DNA from 3 places in the Duodenibacillus massiliensis genome. Region 1 is predicted to be linked to each of the others. Evidence: predicted binding sites of a transcription regulator. Region 1 holds the regulator's gene; each other region holds the start of a gene.

Evidence for each region. Region 1 encodes NrdR, which represses ribonucleotide reductase genes. Its sites were predicted from a motif close to CACNANATNTNGTG; they were not measured.
Region 2: the regulator NrdR is predicted to act here: its motif matches at 1,434-1,447, upstream of NXF97_RS01095 (ribonucleoside-diphosphate reductase subunit alpha).
Region 3: the regulator NrdR is predicted to act here: its motif matches at 2,041-2,054, upstream of nrdD (anaerobic ribonucleoside-triphosphate reductase).

Annotation. Positions count from the first base shown of each region.
Region 1 is NZ_OV788642.1:1,082,894-1,086,171, reverse strand. It holds gene glyA (serine hydroxymethyltransferase) at 82-1,344, shown strand; gene nrdR (transcriptional regulator NrdR) at 1,554-2,018, shown strand; gene ribD (bifunctional diaminohydroxyphosphoribosylaminopyrimidine deaminase/5-amino-6-(5-phosphoribosylamino)uracil reductase RibD) at 2,015-3,136, shown strand; gene NXF97_RS04900 (riboflavin synthase) at 3,192-3,278, shown strand, end outside.
Region 2 is NZ_OV788642.1:243,192-246,469, reverse strand. It holds gene NXF97_RS01100 (C69 family dipeptidase) at 1-964, opposite strand, end outside; gene NXF97_RS01095 (ribonucleoside-diphosphate reductase subunit alpha) at 1,480-3,255, shown strand; gene NXF97_RS01090 (ribonucleotide-diphosphate reductase subunit beta) at 3,278-3,278, shown strand, end outside.
Region 3 is NZ_OV788642.1:597,528-600,805, reverse strand. It holds gene iscB (RNA-guided endonuclease IscB) at 1-347, opposite strand, end outside; gene NXF97_RS02625 (DUF4143 domain-containing protein) at 651-1,805, opposite strand; gene nrdD (anaerobic ribonucleoside-triphosphate reductase) at 2,082-3,278, shown strand, end outside.

The sequences.
Region 1 (3,278 bases):
CTTTTATAATCTTTCCGCTTTTTCGGGCACGCCTTGGTGTGCTCTCATTACTGACTACGACACTCTCAGGAAGACTTTCCCATGTTTGAATACAGCAAAACTGCCGCCGTCACCGACGCCGAAGTCTGGAAGTACATCGAAGACGAAATGCAGCGTCAGGAACAGCACATCGAAATGATTGCAAGCGAAAACTATGCTTCGCCTGCCGTGATGTCTGCCCAGGGCAGTCAGCTCACCAATAAGTACGCCGAAGGCTATCCCGGCAAGCGTTACTACGGCGGCTGCCAGTTCGTCGACGAAGTCGAGCGCATTGCCATTGCCCGCGCAAAGAAACTCTTCTGCGAACCCGCGGGCGTTGAGATGGCCGTAAACGTGCAGCCTCATTCGGGCGCTCAGGCCAATGCCGCGGTCTTTATGGCGGTTCTCAATGAGGGCGACACCTTCATGGGCATGAGTCTTGCCGACGGCGGCCATCTCTCTCACGGCATGCACCTTAATTTCTCCGGCAAGTTCTTCCACTGCGTGCCCTACGGCCTCGGAGAAGACGAAAAGATCGACTACGATGAAGTCGAGCGCCTTGCCAAGGAAGCCAAGCCCAAGCTCATCGTGGCCGGGGCTTCGGCTTATTCCCTCAAGATTGATTTCAAGCGCTTTGCCGAGATTGCGCATAGCGTCGACGCCCTTTTGATGGTTGATATGGCGCACTACGCCGGGCTTATCGCCGCAGGAGTCTACCCGAGCCCCTTCGGCTACGCCGACATTGTGACGACCACGACGCACAAGAGCTTGAGAGGTCCGCGCGGCGGCATCATTTTCTGCCGTCCGGATCTTGAAAAGAAGATCAATTCCGCGGTGTTCCCGGGCATGCAGGGCGGTCCCCTGATGCACGTGATTGCCGCCAAGGCCGTGGCGCTCGGTGAAGCGCTTACACCGGAATTTAAGGCCTACGGCGAGCAGGTTGCCAAAAACGCGAAGGTCCTGGCGGAAGAACTCACCAAGCGCGGTCTGCGGATCGTTTCCGGCGGTACCGAAAGCCACGTGATGCTCGTGGACCTCAGAGCCAAGCACTTAACCGGCAAGGCCGCTGAAGCGCTTCTCGGAGAAGCCCACATCACGGTGAACAAAAACGCCATCCATAACGATCCGGAAAAGCCCTTTGTCACCTCGGGCCTGCGCCTCGGGACCCCTGCGATGACCACGCGCGGCTTTAAGGAAGAAGAAACGCGCGAAACCGCGAACCTCATTGCGGATCTTTTGGACGCCCCCGAAGATCCCGCGGTGCTCGCCCGCGTGCGTGAAGCCGTGGACCGGCTCACCGCGAAGTTCCCGGTCTATCGCATGTAATCAGTCTGTCAGCGGGCTTATAAGCCCGCCTGACACGGACCGTCCGAAGCATCCGCTTGCAAAATCGGTGCGCTTCGGGTGTTTTTTTTGCGGTTTACGGTCTCATCCCGCATACAATTAAAGGATGCACACCCGAAAGACACCATATCCAGTGGTTGCCTGCGGCGTGCTTCGGCACAGATTGCGCCGTTTGTTTTGGGAGAGAAGGCATGCGCTGCCCCTACTGTAAGGCCAAGGATTCGGCTGTTATTGATTCACGTGCGAGTGAGGACGGATTCTCGATCCGCCGCCGACGGCAGTGCGAATCCTGCGGTAAACGCTTTACAACCTTTGAGCGTGCTGAGCTGAACCTCCCGACGGTCGTTAAGCGTGACGGCGGGCGTTGCGAGTTTGACCGCGAAAAACTCAAGGGCTCGATGCGCCTTGCGTTAAGAAAGCGTCCGGTAACGATGGAGGCGATTGAAGCCTCGATTGACGCGATTGAACTGGCGCTCATGACCATGGGCGAAAAGGAAGTTCCGAGCGCCAAAATAGGCGAACTCGTTTTAAAAGAGCTCAAAAAGCTCGACAGCGTTGCTTACATCCGCTTTGCAAGCGTTTACTTTAATGTCGACAAACCCGAGGGTTTCCGCAATCTGATGCGCGACCTCGAAGCCACGCAGCACAACAAATGACGGACGTTAAAGACATTAAGGCTGATCCGGCCGATGAATTCTGGATGCGGCAGGCGCTTGAAACCGCGAAAAACGCCGAACTCATTGCTCCTCCGAACCCGGCGGTGGGCTGTGTGATTGTGAAAGACGGCGTTGAGCTCGGAAGGGGCTCAACGCAGGCGCCGGGCTCAGCGCACGCTGAAATCAGTGCGATTAACGACGTATACGCCAAGGGCATGACGCCTGAAGGTGCCACGTTTTATGTGACGCTTGAACCCTGCTCGCACTACGGAAGAACCCCTCCCTGCGCACTGCGCCTGATTAAGGAAAAGGCGGCGCGCGTGGTGGTGGGAACCACTGATCCCAATCCCCTCGTGGCCGGCCGCGGCATCGCGATGCTCAAAGACGCTGGTATTGCCGTCACAACGGGCGTTTGTGAAACCGAAGCGATTGAATCCAACATCGGCTTTATCACCCGCATGAAGCGGGGCACCCCCTGGGTACGGATGAAGCTTGCGGCCAGTCTTGACGGGCGCACGGCGCTTGAAAACGGGATGAGCCGGTGGATTACGTCAGAAGATTCCCGCGAAGACGGGCGGCTCATGCGCGCGCACTCTCAGGGGATTTTGACGGGTGTGGGAACCGTACGGGCGGACAATCCCCAAATGAACGTGCGGCTGCCCGGCAACTGGAAGGATCCGCCGAAATTTGTGTGCGACGCCCGGGGCTCGATACCCTCGGAAAGCCGGATTCTGGAAGGCGCCCCCTGCACGGTCTTTGTCGCCGAAAGCGCGTCAGAAGAAGCCGTGGAGCGGATCACGGCCGCGGGCGCTCAGACCGTGCGCGTTGCCGAAACCGAGCTCGGTAAGCTCGATTTGGGGGAAGTGCTTCACGAAATCGGGAAAAGAGAAGTCAATGTGCTTCATGTGGAAGCCGGAGCGAGGCTTTCGGGGTCGCTGATGACCGCGGGCCTTGTGGACGAAATTGTTCTTTATGTGGCGCCCTGCTTTATGGGCAGCGGCAAGGTTCTCGCGAGCCTTCCTCACTTTGAGCGCATGCAGGATATCTACCGCTGGCGGTATCACGCCGTGGCAACGGCCGGCAGTGACCTTAAAATCGTGCTTCGCCCGCAGTCGTAAGACTGCTGGTGCGTAACGAAAACAGATTTTCAGACATCAGAAAGGAGTTTCTTGAATGTTTACCGGGATTATTCAGGCTGTGGGTAAGGTGCGCGAACCGGAAAAGCTCGGTGACGGCGTGCGCCTCACGATTAAGACTCCT
Region 2 (3,278 bases), 840 kb from region 1:
ACGGGTCGTGGCTTGCAAGGGGCCCTGAAGCGTAGTGGTTGCGCATGATCGCGGTGAGGTCAGAGACCGTGATCTTCTGATCGGGCTTAACCCACACCGGGAACGTGCGGCCGGCTGCGACGTTTTGCTTGAGGCTCGGCGTCAGAATGCGCTGCACTTCCCAGACGCGCGGGTCGTTGTAGTCGCGGTCGCGGTAGTCGTCGCGCGTATAGGCCTTGGAGAAATTAAATTCGCCGTCTTTCTTCGGATCGTAAAAGCCGTTTTTAGTGGCCCACTGCACCAAGGTCTTCGAGGCCATAAAGTCCGGGCTCTTTGGGTCGTACTGCTGCAGGCGCCCCTGGTTGCCGGAGGCAAAGTACTTGTCCTTCGGGGTGCGCTGCGCGAGCCACTGATGTCCCGTGCCGGTTTCAAAGTACCAGGATTCGTTGTTGTCGATTAAAACAACGCCGAAGCCTTCGCCGGCCCCGATCGTTTCAACGATTTTCCCGAGAATCTCAACGCCTTCACGGGCGGTCTTTGCGCGCGGCAGGATCACTTCCGGGATGTCGTCTTCGGTGATGCCGGTTTCTTCGTTATAGGGATCGAGCTTCAGGGCATCATCACGGGCAAAAATGGATTCGGTACCGGAAAAGCCGACGCCTGCTTCATTAAAGCCTGTGGCGCCGTGAATCTGCGTCTTCCAGTTGGGAACCGTCGTGTAGCGCAGGCCGTTTTCCGCGACCGGATACTCGAACTTGTTCGCGCCGTTGTGGTCCGCGGAGCGGTACATGCCTTTGGCGTTTGTAGTGGCCGGGTGAATCAGAAGGTGCTGGGCTTTCAGTGCCGAGCTGTCGGCGCTGCGGGCAATGAGAAGCGACCCGTCGGCGCTCGCCTGAGAGCCGACAACGACAGTGGTGCACGCCAGGGCGCTGCCCCAGGCAAGAGCGGCTGCCAGGGCAACGGTTGCGAACTTCATGGGTTTCATTTGACTTTTCCTCGTGTGGCAAGTGTCGGAAAGCGGTCGGCAGCAGGGAGTACGCCTGCACTACCGTCTCGGGGAAGTGAGTCGGTGACCGCTAAATGCTCGCGGAATGAACGCGGTGGGGATGTGCGTTCACGCCGACTGCTACATTACTCCACCTAGGCAAAAACAACTAGTCTTTCAACATGTTCAGGCAAAAATTTCGAATCAGACCTGTGCGTCCCGAACTTCGCAGGCTGCAACCGGCGAAACCCTGCGAAAACAATCCTTCAGGACGTAAAACACCCTCTGACAGAAATGTCAGTCATAGCCTTTTCTCCCGTCAGGGATATCCCGAATGGGACTGATTCATAAGAAAATTTATTGCGGCGTGATAGGTGCCGCACGATTGAAGAGAAGCCTCCGAACGTTTAAGATGGCCCCCTCAAATTCAGTCAAACAACAGCATGCTGTAGTCAAGATGAAGAATAACCACAAGCTGTTGTTTTCCAGTTATTCGTTATCGGTAAGGGAAATCCATGTCGGTCACCATCGATTTAAGCCGTGATGAGCGCTTTGATGAGCTCGGTCTGATCCGCCTGCGTGAAAGCTACATGCGTCCGGAGGAAAAAAGTCCTCAGGAGCGCCTGGCCTTCGTTGCGGAAACCTTTGCCAGCAATCCCGAGCACGCCCAGCGCATCTACGACTACGCAAGCCGCCAGTGGCTGAGTTTCTCGACGCCTATTCTGTCGTTCGGCCGCAGCAAGAAGGGCCTGCCCGTTTCCTGCTACTTAAGCTACATGGCCGACAGCGCCGAGGGGCTTGTGGACACGCTCTCCGAGGTCAACTGGCTTTCGATGCTCGGGGGCGGCGTCGGCATTCACGTCGACATCCGCAGCGCCGACGATAAGAGCGTGGGCGTGATGCCGCATCTGCGCGTCTACGATGCCGCGTGCCTTGCGTACCGCCAGGGTTCCACCCGCCGCGGCTCCTACGCCGCATTTCTCAACATTGATCACCCCGATGTGATTCAGTTTATTGAGATGCGTAAGCCCACGGGCGACCCCAACCTCAAGGCGCTCAACCTTCACCATGGCGTGAACATCACCGACGCCTTCATGGAAAAGATTGAAGCGAGCATGCGTGATCCGGATGCGGACGACTCCTGGGAACTGAAAGACCCCGCAAGCGGCAAGGTCATTCAGACCGTGAGCGCGCGTGAATTGTGGCAGCGTATTCTTGAAATGCGCATGCACACCGGTGAGCCCTACCTCGTCTTTATCGATACGGCGAACAAGGCGCTGCCCTCATGGCTTAAGGATAAGGGCCTCAGGATTCACGGCTCCAACCTCTGCACGGAAATTTTCCTGCCGACGAACCCCAAGCGCACGGCCGTGTGCTGCTTGTCGTCCGTCAACCTCGAGTACTACGACGAGTGGAAGAACGTCCCGGGCTTTTTCGACGATGTGATGGAGCTTCTCGATAACGTCCTGCAGTACTTCATCGACCATGCGCCCTCCACCATTGAGCGCGCCCGTTATTCGGCCCTGCGTGAACGAAGCGTGGGCCTGGGAGCCATGGGGTTTCATGCCTACCTGCAGAAAAACAACATTGCCTTTGAAAGCGTGATTGCGAAAGTCGTGAACCGTGAAATGTTTGCCCGCATCCAGGAAAACGTGATGGCTGCGGACAAAAAGCTCTGCGAAAAGCGCGGGCCCAATCCCGATGCCGCCGACTCCGGTGTTGCACGCCGCTTTTCTCTCACGATGGCCGTGGCCCCGAACGCCTCGAGTTCCCTCATCATGGGCGGCACGAGCCCCTCGATTGAACCGTACCGCGCCAACGTCTACCGTCAGGACACGATTTCGGGCGCCTACATTGTGAAGAACCGGTTCCTCAAGGCTGAACTCGCCCGCCGGGGCCTGGACACCGATGATGTCTGGGCGGATCTCACGGCGCACGACGGCAGTATTCAGCACCGCACCGATATTCCGGACAACATCAAGGCCGTTTATAAGACCGCCCAGGAAATCGATCAGCGCTGGATTATTGAATTGGCCGCCGACCGCCAGAAGTTCATCGATCAGGGCCAGAGTGTGAACCTCTTCTTCCCCGCTGACGTCGCGATTCCGTACCTGCACGCCTGCCACTTCATGGCATGGAAAAAGGGCCTCAAGTCCCTTTACTACTGCCGCAGCGATAAGCTCAGAAAAGCCGACCGCGTGGGACAGGTGGCCGTGCGTAAGCGCATCGAAGACGAAATCGACATGAAGAGCGTCGCCGATGACACGACCTGCCTTGCCTGTGAAGGGTAACCGAAGAAAGGATTGAACGAAAA
Region 3 (3,278 bases), 490 kb from region 1:
AAACGCGGCGCACGGTAGCGCGTCTTGCGGTTGCGTCGGGCGCGGCGAAGTGCCAAGCGATCCGAGAGCAAGCCCGTCACGTCCTGCCGCAGTTCGACCTCGGAAGCCAACAACTCTTCCTTGGCGGTCGTTGCGCTCAGGCCGACGTGCTTGTAGCCCGCATCCACACCCAAGGTGATCGGCTGCTTGGTTTCGCCCGTCGGCACCGTCAGTTGAATCACAAAGGGCGTTCGGCGCACAGGCACGGCCTTCCCGGCCCGAAGCAGCTTACGCGCCTTGGGCGGGGAGCACGGCATGAGCGGTTGCCCGCGCATATTCAACACAAAAACTTTCAAAGTGTTCTCCATTGACGGATACCTCACGGGCTCCGTCTGCTCGACCTTGCGGTCGGTGCTGATCCTTCGCCAATGTTGGAAGGGGTTTGTTGTCTGAAGCACCGCTCCTACCTCTCAGAGCTTTTAACCGCAGACCGCAGAGCGCGGGACTAGGATCGACATCCCGCGGTGCCTGTTTGCGTCCCGTCTTGCGACGGAACGGATTCCCAGCCAACGGAGTCCGTCCGAAAACGGACTGAGGCTAGTCAACCAAGACTTGTTGCCAAGCCTTTGACTTCAGTCAGGGGTAGTTGACATTAGCCCATCGCCTGCTTGTTAAGCATTGGAAGGAACCGAAGAACTGACGGTTGGAGAAACTTGCAGGAGAGGCAGGATATGCAGGCATTGTACGGCACCGGGTACGGCAATCGGCGCGATGTCCGCAGGGGCCGCATCTCCCTCAAAAACAAAGCGCGGCGTGCCGCCGGCAATGCCCGCCTTCACAATTGACTTGTGGTGCCTGAGGGCTGTTTGAGCTTCAAGTGCGTCTTTCGGAAAGTAAAAAGCCGTGAAGTTTTCGCCGGGCTTCTTCATCATCAGGGGGCACGTGACGGCGTTGGTGTCGAGAAAGTGCGAAAACGCTGCTCCGGGAAAGGCGTCTTTCAGTGCCAGGTACACGCAGTTTTCAATGAGTGCATTTTTGAGTTCCGGCGTAAGGTGCCCGGCCGTATCGGAAAACCAGACCGCAAGGCCCGGCGTATTCCAGAAAAGTTTCGGGCGCATCTTGGCGCGGCGCGGTGCCGGAGCGGAGGCAGCTTCGACGAGTTCCACCACACCGCAGTCCACAAGAAACCGGCACCAGTCGCGCGCGCAGGGCCCTGAAATCCCGCAGCGCGTGCCGATTCCGGCCCAGTTCATGCCGCGGGCGGTGTAGTCCGAGAGGACTTTGAGATAACTGAAAAACGTCCCCGGATCCCGCACCCGCAGTACCGGCAGCACCTCGTCATAAAAGAAGCGGTGAAACCAGGCGCTCCAGTACACCGAGGGCGTGGCGCGCAAGGGGCTGTCTGAGCCGATGCCGGCCGTCAGAAGCGCCGTACCGCAGGATCCCGCATGTCGCAATGACGCGTCGGCCGCGTCAAACGTAAGGGCCCGGGGCGCCGTGAGATAAGTCACCGTCAGTCTGATGCCGCGCTGATCACAGGTCTTTCTGAGCGCCGTCAGCCTGCGGCTTCCGATGTGGCCTGAAAGCGTGAGGTTGCGGGTATGCCAGAGATCAAGGTGCTTTACGGCTTCCGTGAGCACCTCAAAGGCCGCATGGATATGGTCGATGCAGAAGTCACGCCCGTACTGCTCAAGAAATTCAGCGGGAGACGCCCTGAAAAACCGCCAGGCACGGATGTCGGCAAGATCCACACGGTTGGCGGGCGCCTCCGGTGTATCAGTGATTTCCCGACCGGTCTCGGTGATCCGGAGAATCATCTCCGGCATCGGTCGTGCAGAGCGGATTTCTGTCGCTTCCATGGCGTGTCAAGAAAAAAATTCTATGAGTGAGGCTAAACCTTCAGGGCCCTAAAAGTACTGCACTTCGCCTGTCCGGTCAAATTCCCGTGACGGCCGAAACTTCCTGCTGCAACAAGGCATGAGGGGGCGTTTTCCGCGGATTAAGACTTGTTTCAGAATTCGAATTGTAAATCTATTGGTAGTTTGTTGAAGGTGGTGTAGCATCAACATCTTGTGTCAGAACTAAAAAGCCAAAGGATGAAAATGCAGGTATTGAAGAAGGACGGCAGCCTCGAGGATTTCTTCCCGGCCAAGATCATCAGCGCCATTCAGAAGGCGGCTTTCCGCTGTGACCGAAAGCTTGATGCGGAAACCCTTGAATCGATGGCCGAGACCGTGCGCAAGCGCTCCGAACACGAAGACAAAGTCAGTGTTGCGACGCTGCATGAACTCGTGATCGCCGTTTTGAGCAGCTTCGGCTTTAAGGATGTCGCCGACAGCTACGCCGAATACCGCTACTACCGCAGCAATTACGCAAAGACCTTTGAGCAGCTGCGGCAGGACGCCGATGATGTGCTGCGCCTCGGGGACCGCGAAAACGCAAACTTCGACAGTTCTCTGGTGAGTACGAAGGGCAGCCTCATCAAGGGTTACCTTACCAAGGAACTTTACCGTCAGTTTTATCTTTCCAAGACCGAAAAAACGCTCATCGACCGCGGCGACATCTATATCCACGACATGCGCGACATGATCCTGGGGTCGATCAACTGCTGCCTTTTTGACATCGGAAACCTCCTCAAGGGCGGTTTCGAAATGAGTAATGTCCGCTACACCGAACCCAAGACCGTTTTAAGCGCCCTGCAGGTGATCGGTGACGTGACGCTTGTGGCAACAGCGCAGCAGTTCGGGGGCTTTTCACTTCCTGAACTCGATAAGGTATTGCTTCCCTACGTCAAAAAGACCTACGCGGCGTTTGTGAAGAAGTACACCGAAGAGTGCGGGCTCCCGGAAGAAAAGGCCAAAGCCATTGCCCGCAAGGACACGCTGCGGGAGATCGAACAGGGCTTTCAGTCGCTTGAACACAAACTCAACACCGTTCCCTGCTCGCGCGGCGACTTCGCCTTTACGACGATTACGTTCGGCCAGTGGGATCCGAAACTTTCCGAAGAAGACCGCGACTGGCTCTTTGAAATCGGCCGCTCCATTCTCGTGACGCGCCGTGAAGGGCACGGGCCAAACCATCAGCCGGTGGTCTTTCCGAAGCTGAGTTTCCTCTACGATCAGAAGCAGATCGACGCGGACCCCTGGTCCAAGAAACTTTTTGACGAGGCGGTGAAGACGTCGTGTCAGTGCATGTACCCGGACTATCTGTCGTTAAGCAGCAAGTACGGTGACGTCTCACGGCAGTTTCAAAAGTACGGGATTGTGGTAAGCGGCATGGGCTGCCGCGCCTACCTTTCC